Linked DNA regions of Acuticoccus sediminis. The protein of the gene in region 1 interacts with the protein of each later gene in a pairwise test. Links are inferred from orthologs where the notes say so. Each region holds a gene or a part of one and is shown on either strand. Other genes may lie near its edges.

Region 1 (4,411 bases):
CGTACCGGTCTGCGGCGCTCGGGCGGCCATGTGCGGGCCCGCCGCGGCGCGCGCCCGCGTGCGAGCGGCGGAGGCGTGTCGCGCCCCGCCGCCCGCCGGCTTGGAGGGGGGCCTTACTGCGTCGAACCCGGGACCGGCACGGCGCTTTCGTCGCCCGGCAGGGGCTTGCCGTCCGGCGTCTCGATGGTCGCGTTCTCCTTCAGCTTGGCGACGGCGTCGATGTAGGCATCACGCACCAGAAGCTGCTGGATCTGGCCGGCGACCTGGGTCAGCGGCGGGGGAGTGACCTCGCTGCGGTCCTCCAGCTTGATGATGTGCCAGCCGAATTGCGACTGCACCGGCTCCTCGGTGATCTGGCCGGGCTCGAGCGCGAAGGCCGCGTCCTCGAACGGCTTCACCATCTGCCCGCGGGTGAATTTGCCGAGCGAGCCGCCCTTCTGGGCCGAGCCGGGGTCCTTGGAGTTCTCCTCGGCCAGTTCGGCGAAGTCGGCGCCGTCGTCGAGCTGCTTGATGATGTCCTTCGCCTCGTCCTCGGTCTCGACGAGGATGTGGCTCGCCGTCACCTGCTCCTTCGGCAGCTTGGCGACCTCTTCGTCGTAGCGCTGCTGGAGGGCGTCCTGGGTGACGACACCCTGGACCATCTTCGTCATGTAGGCCTCCTGGAGGGCCTGCATGCGCTGGAACTCGAGGCGACGCTGGAAGTCGTCGGTCTGGTCCATGCCCTCGGCCTTCGCGGCGTCGGACATCAGGGCCATGTCCACCAGGAGCGAGAGGACCATCTCGTCGCGCTGCGCCTCAGGCACCTGCTGGACGGCATCGCCCAGCGCCTCGCGGGCATAGGCGACGTCACCGACGGTGATGTCGTCGCCGTTCACGGTGGCGAGCACCTGGTCCGGCGACGGGGCCGGAGTGTCGCTCGTGGTGTCCTGCGCAAAGGCGGATGAAGCGATGAGGGCCGACACGGCCATCGCACTCAGCGTGCGCTTGATCATTATGGGTGTCCTTCGGGTGCGGGGCGGGGCCTTGTTTGACATGGCTCGGCCCCAAACATATGTCGATCGCGCGTGGCAGACGTTCAATTGCCGCCCACAGCGCCGGTTCGTATCATGGCCGTGCGCCGCTCCGCATAAGGTAAGGACAACACGGATGCTCGGCACCCTGACCAAACGCATCTTCGGCTCGGCGAACGACCGCCGCGTCAAGGGCTACCGCAGCCGGGTGGATGCGATCAATGCTGCTGAGCCCGAGTTCGAGCGGCTCTCCGACGCAGAACTCAAAGCGAAGACGGATGAGCTGAAGGCCGCTCTCGCCGGCGGCAAATCCCTGGACGACATTCTCGTCCCGGCCTTTGCTACGGTCCGCGAGGCCGCCAAACGCGTCCTCGGGCAGCGTCACTATGACGTACAGCTTATCGGCGGCATGGTCCTCCACGAACGCTCGATCGCCGAAATGAAGACCGGTGAAGGCAAGACCCTGGTCGCCACACTCGCCGTCTACCTCAACGCGCTCGCCGGCAAGGGCGTCCACGTCGTCACCGTCAACGACTACCTCGCCGAACGCGACGCCGAGTGGATGGGCCGGGTCTACCGCTTCCTGGGCATGAGCACCGGCATCATCGTGCACGGAAAGTCGGACCGTGAGCGCAAGGCCGCCTACGACGCCGACATCACCTACGGCACGAACAACGAGTTCGGCTTCGACTATCTGCGCGACAATCTGAAATACGATATCCGCCAGATGGTGCAGCGTCCGCACTTCTACGCCATCGTCGACGAGGTGGACTCGATCCTGATCGACGAGGCCCGCACGCCGCTCATCATCTCCGGCCCGCTCGAGGACCGGTCCGAGTTCTACAACACTATCGACACCTTCATCCCCCGCCTCACGCCGGAGGACTACGAGGTCGACGAGAAGCAGCGCACCGCGCACTTCACCGAAGCCGGCAACGAGAAGCTCGAGAGCATCCTCGGCGAGGCAGGCCTCCTCAAGGGCGACTCGCTCTACGACGCGCTGAACGTCTCGGTGGTGCACCACCTCCAGCAGGCCCTGCGCGCCCACCGCCTCTTCCAGCGCGACCGCGACTACATCGTGAAGAACGGCGAAGTGATCATCATCGACGAGTTCACTGGCCGCATGATGCCGGGCCGCCGCTACGGCGAGGGCCTGCACCAGGCGCTGGAGGCGAAGGAAAAGCAGCCGATCCAGCCGGAGAACCAGACGGTCGCGTCGATCACGTTCCAGAACTATTTCCGCATGTACGAGAAGCTCGCCGGCATGACGGGCACCGCCGACACCGAGGCGGAAGAGTTCATGGACATCTACAAGCTGGACGTGGTCTCGATCCCGACCAACCTGCCGATCCAGCGCGTCGACGAAGACGATCAGGTCTACCGGACCCAGGAAGAGAAATATAAGGCCGTCGTCGACGAGATCCGCACCGCGCACGCCAAGGGTCAGCCGATCCTCGTCGGCACGACGTCGATCGAAAAGTCCGAATATCTCGCCGACCGCCTCCGCAAGGAGGGCTTCCGCCAGCGCGACCTCAGCGACCCGCAGGCGGCCATCAAGATCGGCGAGACCGAGAAGGGCGGCAAGCCCGCCTTCCAGGTGCTGAACGCCCGCTTCCACGAGCAGGAAGCGAAGATCATCTCCCAGGCCGGTGTGCCGGGCGCGATCACCATCGCCACCAACATGGCCGGCCGCGGTACCGACATTCAGCTCGGCGGCAACGCCGACATGCTGATCACTGAGGAACTCGGCGTGCTGGCCGAAGGCGAGGAGATGGACGCGGAGCGCAAGGCGAAGGAAGCCGCCATCCGCGAACGCGTCGCCGAGGCCAAGAAGAAGGCGCTCGACGCTGGCGGCCTCTTCGTGCTCGCCACCGAGCGGCACGAGTCGCGGCGCATCGACAACCAGCTCCGCGGCCGTTCCGGCCGTCAGGGCGACCCCGGCCGCTCGCGCTTCTACCTGTCCCTGCAGGACGACCTGATGCGCATCTTCGGCTCCGAGCGCATGGACGGCATGCTGAAGCGCCTCGGGCTGGAAGAGGGTGAGGCCATCGTTCACCCCTGGATCAACCGCGCGCTCGAGAAGGCGCAGCAGAAGGTCGAGGCGCGAAACTTCGACGCGCGCAAGAACGTCCTCAAGTACGACGACGTGATGAATGACCAGCGCAAGGTCATCTTCGAGCAGCGCCGCGAGCTGATGCAGGACGAGGAAGTCCGCGAAACCATCAACGGGATGCGCCACGAGGTGGTGGACGCCATCGTCGCCAAGCACATCCCCGAGAAGGCCTATCCCGAGCAGTGGGACACCAAGGGCCTCCACGACGAGGTGCAGGGTGTCTTCGGGATCGACGCCCCGGTCATCGACTGGGCGAACGAGGAAGGCATCGCCGACGAGGAGATCCGCGAGCGCCTGAAGAACGCCGCGGACGAAGGCGCCGCCAAGAAGGTCGCCAAGTACGGCACCGACATGTGGCGCCAGGTCGAGAAGTCCGTGCTGCTGCAGACGCTGGACCACCTCTGGCGCGAGCACATCGCCCAGCTCGACCACCTGCGCTCGGTGATCGGCTTCCGCGGCTACGCCCAGCGCGACCCGCTGAACGAGTACAAGACCGAGGCCTTCGCCCTCTTCGAGGCGATGCTCGTCGAACTGCGCACCGCCGTCACCGGCCAGCTCATGCACATCGAGATCCAGATGCGCGAGGGCCCGCCGCCGATGCCCTCCGAGGAGGAGATCGACAGGCTCGAGACGCACCACATCGACCCACTCACGGGCGACGACGACGGGGAAGGGGAGCTCGAATTGGCCGGCGCCCCGGACACCGGCGACGCCGCGGAGGCCCGCGAGGCGCGTGCGGCCAAGCGCGCCGGTGCCGAGCGGTCGGCGACCGACCCCGCCACGTGGGGCAAGGTCAGCCGCAACGAGCCGTGCCCCTGCGGTTCGGGCAAGAAGTACAAGCATTGCCACGGCCGCGTGGCCTGACAGCCGCGGGCGTCTGCCGCCCCGCGCTTCCGGTCCGCTCCGGCGATGAACGCGCCTGAGCGGGGCCGCGACGCGGCGGCCTACACCTACGCCGCGGCGATCGAGGAACTGGAGAAGTTCCTCGCCTTCGCCGCGATCGAGGACATCCCCGCCAGGGACCTCCTGGCCGGGTTTGCCGTTCGGGCCCGCGCCGCCGGCCTTTCGGTCGCACGGGTCCAGATCGCGTGGCGCCGGCTCGATCCGGTCTTCAACAGCCGCACGCTCCTGTGGACGCTGAGTTCCGGCGTCACGGAGGAGAACCGGACCCATGCCGACGGGCCGAACTCCGAGGAGTTCCGCACCTCGCCGATCGCCTACCTCCTCGGCGTGCCGGACGACACCTACCGGTGCCGCCTCGTCGGCGCCAACGCGCCGTTCCGCTTCC
Region 2 (3,896 bases), 190 kb from region 1 along the record:
CGGCGGCCTGCCCGGCGAACCGGACCGCCTGATCCCAGTAGGGGCGAAGCTGATCAAGCATGGTCCGCCCCCGCTGGCGCCGCGTTGGGGAGGAGGACGCCGTTCATGACGGTGACCGTCCGGTCCATCGCGTCCAGCAACGCCGTGTCGTGGCTGACCGCGATCAGCGTCTTGCCGCCGGAGCGTGCGGCGCCGACGAGGTCGCCGATGAGCTGGCCCTTGGCGGCGGCGTCGAGGCTCGCGGTCGGCTCGTCGGCGAGGATCACGCCCGGATCGGCCGCCAGCGCGCGGGCGAGCGCGATGCGCTGGCGCTCCCCGCCCGAGTAGGTGCGGACGGCACGGCGGCCGGCGGGAACGCCGAGCTCATCGAGGTGCTGCCGCGAGCGCCTGCGCATCGTGTCGCGCCTGCGCCGGGGGGCGAAGGCTGTGCCGATGGAGGCGTTGGCCTCGGCTCCGAGCTCCTCGAACAGCAGGAAGTCCTGGAAGACGAGGCCGACGAAGTCGCGCCGGAAGCGCGCCCGTGCGCCGGCCCGGAGCGCCAGCACGTCAGCCTCGCCCCACACGACCTTCCCGGTCGCGTTGGGCAGGAGGCCCGCCAGAGCGTAGAGGAAGGTCGATTTCCCCGCGCCCGATGGCCCCTTGATGCCGACGCACTCGCCCGAGCGCGCGGTGAAGTCCGGAATGTCGAGAAGCCGTCGGTCGGCGGCGGTCACCACCAACTGGGAGACGGCGAGCGGTAGGCCCATGATCGTCCCGTGTCGTTTCAGGTCAGGGTGCCCGCGCGAGGCGTCCGGCGCAGGCGGGACCGCCGCGCCGCGCTCGCGCGCCGGCAGACCGCCGGACGGCGGCAAAGGCGCCCGCGTGCGGCCGGGCGGGGCCGAGACGGGGTGTCAGGCCCGCTCGTAGTTGGAATCGGTGAGGCGCACGCGGGAGACGAAACCGGTGTCGGGGTCGGTGTACTCGCCGAGTTCCAGCCGGCCCCGCACGATGATCGGCACGTTGAACGGCACCACGTCGACGACCCGCTTCAGGTAGATGGCGAGGATGTCCTCCGGCCAGTCTACCGAGCTCTCGCAGAAGGGGCAGACCGCCATCGGGCGGTTGGTGAGGACGAAGAAGCGCGCGTCGGCCTTCAGCGGCGGGGCCATGAAGCCGCGGATGCTGACCCGCTGCTCGGCCCGGTCGGTGGCATACTTCGTGAAGTCGCCGTTGCGCTTGTAGAGCTCGCGGAGCCTGACGGTCACCTCCTCCGTCTGCGCCAGCGACTGCGTGGCGAGCGGAAGGGCCGGAAGCAGCGCGGCGGCGGAGGCACCGGCGATGAAAGTGCGGCGGTCCATCATACGCATCCTTCGAACTCGTGCGTGGGCGAGCCTGCCGTACGCGATGGTGCGGCCGGCGAGGCGTCGGTGGCAAGGCGGTCCCGCGCCGCCTTTTGTCGCTGCGGCCGGCTCCCGCCGTGTCGCCGCGACGGGGGACCGCATGGAAGGAAGGGCCGACGTGGCGGCCCCTCCGGGTCAGCCGGCGGCGCTTACTGCGCCGCTCCCTCGACCGCGTAGTCCATCACGTGGAAGATGTAGTTCTGCTCCACGGTGCCGTCGAAAAGGTGCGCGAACGGACCCTTGGCCCACAGCGCGACGTCCTCGCCCGAGTGCGTCTCGGACGACATCGGGATCAGCGCCTGCTGCAGGTAGTCGATGTCCTGCGCCTCGTCCTCGGTGAGGTCCGGACGCGAGCCGGAGTAGGTGCCGTCCTCCTGCTTCACGAGGACCGAGCCCGCGCCGTTCAGGAAGCCGATGACGGTGTAGGGCTTGCCGTCGGCGCCGAGGTTGGGCTCGTCGCTGTGCTCGATCTGGCCGGCCTTCACCTTGTAGCAGAGGCCGAGGACCGGCGAGCCGCGGCCGCAATAGCCGTTGAACGCGATGGCGTGCTCGTGGTCGGCGGTGACGATGATGAGGGTGTCCTCGTCGTTCGTCAGCTCGTCGGCGGCGGCGATGGCCTTGGCGAACTCGACGCCGTCGGTGAGCGTGCGGTAGGCGTTGCCGTCGTGGTTGCCGTGGTCGACGCGGCCGGCCTCGATCTCGAGGTAGTAGCCGTTATCGTTGTTGGCGAGGTACTCGATCGCGGCGCGGGTCATGTCCTCGAGGGAGGGTTCCTCCTCGGGGGCGCGGTCGGCCTCGTAGGCCATGTGCGAATCCTCGAAGAGGCCGAGGATCGGGGTCGTGCCGTCGAGGTTCAGCCCCTTGAAGGTCTCGGTGTTCCAGGCGTACTGGGCGCCCGCGTCCTTCGCCTCGGTGACGAGGTTGCGGCCGTCCTTGCGGCGGCCCTTGCCGCCCTCGTCGGTCTCGGTGCCCTCCGGCACGAAGTAGCGGCGGCCACCGCCGAGCGCGATGTCGACGACACCGGCCTGCATCTGGTCGAAGAGCTGGGTGGCGATGTCCTTGGCGCTGTTGCAGCCCTCGGGCAGCTCGCCTTCCCAGTCGCGGTTGGCGGTCTTGGCGTAGACGGCCGCGGGAGTGGCGTGCGTGATGCGGGCGGTCGAGACGACGCCGACCGACTTGCCCTTCTCCGTCATCATCTCGGCGAAGGTGGTGAGGCGGTTGCCCTCCTCGGAGGCGCAGTCGTCATGCACCGCGCCTTCGGGGGCGAGGTTGATGGTGTTGAAGACCTGCTTCACGCCGGTGTTCATCGAACCGGCCGTCGGAGCGGAGTCCGGCGTCTGGGCGTTGACGTTGTAGGTCTTGATCAGCGCGAGGTAGGGGAATTCCTCGTACGGCAGGACGTGCTCGGAGCCGAGCTTGCCCTCCTGCTGACCCGCAAAGAGGCGGATGGCGTAGTTGGTGCCGACGCCCATGCCGTCGGCGACGAACAGGATGACGTTCTTCGCCGGGGTGGTGATCGGCTGACGGGCGAGCTTCTGCTGCAGCGTCGTCTGGCCGTCGGTGAACCACTGGCTGAAGGCCTGCGGCAGGTCCTGGGCCTCGGCGGCACCGATCGCAAGCGCGATCGCCGTGGTGGCCAACGCGAGTGTCTTCATTGCGTCCTCTTGGGGTCGAGCGATGTGCCTGCCGCATAGACCCGTAAGATGACATTTCGATCACAAAATGGCCGGGAAATGCCGGACGCGGGGCATTCGCTCCCGGGCATGCACAACGTCCGCCTGCGCCGCCCGTCGCGGGCTCCCCTCGCTCCATCGGCTTGCGCCATCGGCACGACGCTTCGCACGCATCCACCCGTTCCGGCCGGACCCGCATCCGGGTCGCCGTACATCGCGCGCGCAATCGCGACCCGGTGCAGACCGGCGCCGGCCCCGTCACGTGCCGGCCCGAAGGAGCCGCTGCCGGATCAGGCGGCCCGGTGCCGGGGCATGCCGGCCGGGGTGAGGCGATCCCGCACGGGTCCCTCGTCGCTCGCGTCGTCGGACGCGGGCGCGCTCCCGCCGCGGGGCGGGCGCCGGAACGTCAGCCGATGCGCTCGCCGTCCTCGGTGCGCATGGAGCGGAGCGCGCGGCGCAGGTTGCGGCGACGCAGGTGCCCCAGCTGCTCGACGGCGGCGCGGGCGGCGTTGGTGTCGCCGTCGACGATGGCCTTCGTCAGCGCCCTGTGGTCGCTGAGCGCCTCGGTATGGCTCGCGCCGTCGAGGAAGAGCGGGGAGATGAACGTCGTCAGCGCCGTCTCGATCACCGAGTAGACGTGACTGCAGAACATGTTCTTCGCGCCGTCGATCAGCAGCGAGTGGTACGCGTACTCCACCTCGGCCAGCTGCAGCCGGTCGGCGGTGTTCGCCTGCTCCATGGCCCTGAAGGCAGCCTGCAGGCCGGCGCGGTCGAACGAGGCGTCCTCGGCGCAGCGGTTGCACGCGATGATCTCGACCGCCATCACGAAGTCGACCAGGTCGTC
Region 3 (3,993 bases), 1.3 Mb from region 1 along the record:
CCCTCAACGGACGCCGGCAGGAGTTCCCGGCCGGGTCGCCCCGCCAGCGCGCCCGCGACGTACTCGGCGCCGAGTTCGCCGACGAGGCCATCGACCTCGACATCGAGCGCCACGGGGTGCGGCTGATCGGCCATCTGGGGCTGCCGACCTCCGGCCGGGCGTCGAGCCAGTACACCTACGCGTTCGTCAACAACCGCGTGGTGCGCGACAAGCTGATCGCCCAGGCGATGCGGGCGGGATACCAGGACGTCATGGCCCGCGACCGTCACCCGGTGGCGGTCATGTGGATCACGCTCGACCCGGCGCTGGTGGACGTCAACGTCCACCCGGCGAAGGCGGACGTGCGCTTCCAGGACGCCAACGCCGTGCGCGGGCTGATCGTCACGGCGATCCGCCGGGCCCTCGCCGAGGCGCCGGCCACCGCGTCGCGCACCGTCTCCTCCGCGGCGCTCGCCGCCCTCTCCGCCCGCCCCACGTCCTCGCTGGTCGAGGACGACGACGAGCCTGTCGGCGCGCCGGCGGGAACGCCGCAGGGCTTTTCCGAGCCGGGCACCGCCTACCGGAGCGGCCCGCGCAGCCACGCGCGCCCGTCGCCGATGATGTACCCGCCGCGCGGGCGCGCCTTCCACTCCGCGCCGCCCCCGCCGCGCACCAGCGCTCCCGCGCCCGGCGAGTGGGTCCCCGGCCACGACGACGCCGCCGGGGAGCCGGCCGGGGACCACCCCCTCGGCGCCGCCGTGGCGCAGGTCCACGGCAACTACATCCTCGCCCAGACCTCGGACGGGCTCGTCGTCGTCGACCAGCACGCGGCGCATGAACGCATCGTCTACGAGGCGCTGAAGGCGTCCGCCGCGACGCGGGAGCCGGCCGCGCAGGGGCTCCTGATCCCCGAGGTGGTCGAGCTTCCGGTCGAGGACGTCGACCGCCTCGCCGAGCACGCCGGGACGTTCGCCCGCCTCGGCCTCACTCTTGAACCGTTCGGCGCCGGCGCCGTCGTGGTGCGCGAGACCCCCGCGGCACTGGGCAACTTCGATATCGCCAGACTGGTCAGGACGCTCGCCGACGAGATCGCCGACTGGGGGAGCGCCGGGGCCCTGGAGGCGCGGCTCGACCATGCCGCCGCGACGATGGCGTGCTACGGTTCGGTCCGTTCCGGCCGGCAGCTCAAGGTGGACGAGATGAACGCGCTCCTGCGTCAGATCGAGACCACCCCGTCGGCCGGGCAGTGCAACCACGGCCGGCCGACCTTCGTGTCGCTCACGCTGGCCGAGATCGAGAAGCTGTTCGAGCGCCGATGAGCACCACCTTCGCCACCGAGGTCCGGGTCTACTTCGAGGACACGGATTTTTCCGGCCGCGTCTATCATGGCGCCTACATCCGCTTCCTGGAGCGCGGCCGCACCGAACTCCTGCGCGCCTCGGGGCTCGACCATGCCGCCCTCGCCGCGCAGGATCCCCCCATCTATTTCACGCTGCGACGGATTGACGTCACCTTCCACGGCCCCGCCGTGATCGACGACCTCCTCACCATCGAGACGTCGCCGATCGAGGCGGGACGGGCCAACTTCCTGTTGGATCAGCGGATTTTGCGCGAGTCGACGCGCCTCGTCTCGGCCCGGGCGGAGCTGTGCCTGATCGACGCGCGTGGTCGGCCGCAGCGCCCCTCGCCCGAAGTGCGTGCCGCGCTATCTCCCACTCCCGTCTGAGGACCCGAATCGCCGCGCCTTCCGGCGATCCCCGCGGGGAATCGACACCGTCGCACCGGGTCCCCGGGCCGTCTGGTTTGCCAATCAATTCAAGATCGGATGAAATGCTCTGATCGTGCGACGCTCTAGCCACATCGAAGGCGACGCGTTAGAGGGACCGCGGTTCGATGCGGTCGGTACCGCTTGACTGTGACTTTTGCTCTTGGAGTGTTGCGTGTGACGCGCTGCCGGATGGCCAGTCGGCCGCTGCCCCTCGCGGGCGCGACGAGTGTCGCTCACGCGAGGGACCTTGCTTGATGGGTGACGAATTCTCTTTGGTGTCGCTGTTCCTACAGGCGCACATCGTCGTCAAACTGGTGATGCTCGGCCTGATCCTGGCCTCGTGCTGGTGTTGGGCGATCATCTTCTACAAGATCGTTTCGTTCCGGCGGATCCGCTCGCGGATCGTCGCCTTCGAGGACGACTTCTGGTCCGGCCAGTCGCTGGAGGAACTGTACCAGAAGCGCGAGGACGAGGATCCGGACGGGGTCGCGGCGGTCTTCGTCGCGGCGATGCGCGAATGGAAGAAGAGCCACGAGGGCAACCGCCCCGCGCTCTCCTCGCTCGCCGACCGGATCGACCGCGTGATGAACATGACGCTGGCCCGCGAGGGCGAGCAGATGGAGCGCGGCCTGATGGTCCTCGCCTCGGTCGGCTCGGCGGCGCCCTTTATCGGCCTCTTTGGCACGGTATGGGGCATCATGAGTTCGTTCCAGTCGATCGCCGCGTCCGATTCCACCAACCTCGCCGTGGTGGCCCCCGGTATCGCCGAAGCGCTGCTCGCGACCGCCATGGGTCTGCTGGCCGCCATCCCGGCCACCATTTTCTACAACAAGCTCGCAACCGACGTGGGCCGTATCTCCGGTCAGATGGAGGGATTTGCCGATGAGTTCCTGGCAATCCTCTCGCGGGAGATCGATGAACGGCGTTAGGAGGCTCTTGCCATGGGGATGAGTAGCCCCTCCGGGGCCCGTCGCACCGGCCGTGGCCGGCGTCGCGCCCGCTTCCAGCCAATGAGCGAGATCAACGTCACGCCGTTCGTCGACGTGATGCTGGTGCTGCTCATCATCTTCATGGTGGCCGCGCCGCTGCTGACGGTGGGCGTGCCCATCGACCTGCCGGAGAGCCAGGCGAACCCGATCGAGGGCCGCACGGACCCGATCAACATCTCCATCACGCCCGAGGGCGCGATCTACGTGAACGAGGCCGAGGTCGCGATCACGCAGCTCGTCGACCGCCTCGGCCAGGAGACCGCGGGCAACCTCGAGGAGCGCATCCAGGTGCGCGGCGACGCGTCGGCCAACTACGGCATCATCATGCGCGTGATGGGCCGGCTGAACCGCGCCGGCTATAACCGCCTCGCCCTCGTGACGACCGAGGAACCGAGCTGACATGCGCGCGGCGTTCATCGTCTCGTTCCTGCTGCACCTCGTGATCCTCGCCGCGGCCGTGATCACGCTGCCGAGCAGCCAGGGCTTCACGCCGCCACCGGTGGCGGCGCTGCCGATCGAGATCATCACGATCGACGAGAAGACGGACGTGACCGAGGGCAAGGCCGAGGAGACGGTGGTCGCCATGGCCCCCGCGCCCGAGACGGTCGAAAGCGAGACCGAGCCGCAGCCCGAGGAGATGCCGGGCGCCAACGACCAGGAATCGGACCACATCGCGACCAACGAGGACGCGATCGACTCCCAGGCCATCTCCACCGCCCCCGAGGAGGCCGGCGAGCCCGAGCCGCAGCCGGAGGAATCGGAGCCCGTCGACGAGGTGATGCAGGAGCCGGTCCCGGAGACCGCGCCCGAGCCCGATCCCGTCGAGGCGCCGACCGAGACCGCCGCCGCGCCGGAGCCCGACCCCGCCCCGGCCGAACCGGAGCCGGCGCCCGCCGCCGAGCCGGAGCCGCAGCCCGAGGTCGCCGCGACCCCGCCGCCGCCGGTGCCGGAGAAGGTCGTGCCGCGCTCCCGTCCGCCGCGGCCGCCGCGGCGCACGCAGACCGCGCGGCAGGAGACCCCGCGCGAGGACGCCTTCAACGCCGACCAGATCTCCTCGCTGCTCAACCGCACCGCCGCGTCCGGCGGCGGTTCGGGCCGCGCTCAGGCGAGCGCCGGCACGGCGAGCGGCCGCGCCAACGCCGCCCAGACCGCGACGTTCACAGACGTCCTGATGTCCCGACTGCGGGAATGCTGGATCCGCCCGGCCGCCGTCGGCCAGGAGGAGGAGCTCGCCATCGTGGTGCAGTTCACCCTCTC

What was found.
Region 2: the proteins of secA (region 1) and DLJ53_RS05750 interact in binary tests that used the Escherichia coli proteins (3 or more experiments, as listed by UniProt). The link is inferred for Acuticoccus sediminis from one-to-one orthologs.
Region 3: the proteins of secA (region 1) and DLJ53_RS00795 interact in binary tests that used the Escherichia coli proteins (3 or more experiments, as listed by UniProt). The link is inferred for Acuticoccus sediminis from one-to-one orthologs.

The regions. Positions count from the first base shown.
Region 1 is NZ_QHHQ01000001.1:1,526,381-1,530,791, forward strand. Bases 771-4,187 are described here. They hold secA (preprotein translocase subunit SecA), read left to right. Parts: upstream 771-1,146; coding sequence 1,147-3,987; downstream 3,988-4,187. Other genes in these bases: DLJ53_RS06625 (peptidylprolyl isomerase), read right to left, coding at 771-992; DLJ53_RS06635 (adenylate/guanylate cyclase domain-containing protein), read left to right, coding at 4,033-4,187. In the rest of the region: more of DLJ53_RS06625, read right to left, coding at 114-770; more of DLJ53_RS06635, read left to right, coding at 4,188-4,411. UniProt on the Escherichia coli protein: Required for protein export, interacts with the SecYEG preprotein conducting channel.
Region 2 is NZ_QHHQ01000001.1:1,336,113-1,340,008, reverse strand. Bases 782-3,683 are described here. They hold DLJ53_RS05750 (alkaline phosphatase), read right to left. Parts: upstream 3,035-3,683; coding sequence 1,529-3,034; downstream 782-1,528. Other genes in these bases: DLJ53_RS05745 (FadR/GntR family transcriptional regulator), read right to left, coding at 3,459-3,683; DLJ53_RS05755 (bromodomain-containing protein), read right to left, coding at 891-1,337. In the rest of the region: DLJ53_RS05765 (FtsX-like permease family protein), read right to left, coding at 1-61; DLJ53_RS05760 (ATP-binding cassette domain-containing protein), read right to left, coding at 54-746; more of DLJ53_RS05745, read right to left, coding at 3,684-3,896.
Region 3 is NZ_QHHQ01000001.1:203,261-207,253, forward strand. The notes cover bases 1-2,999. They hold DLJ53_RS00795 (YbgC/FadM family acyl-CoA thioesterase), read left to right. Parts: upstream 1-1,294; coding sequence 1,295-1,705; downstream 1,706-2,999. Other genes in these bases: mutL (DNA mismatch repair endonuclease MutL), read left to right, coding at 1-1,298; tolQ (protein TolQ), read left to right, coding at 2,002-2,676; DLJ53_RS00805 (ExbD/TolR family protein), read left to right, coding at 2,689-2,999. In the rest of the region: more of DLJ53_RS00805, read left to right, coding at 3,000-3,135; DLJ53_RS00810 (hypothetical protein), read left to right, coding at 3,137-3,993.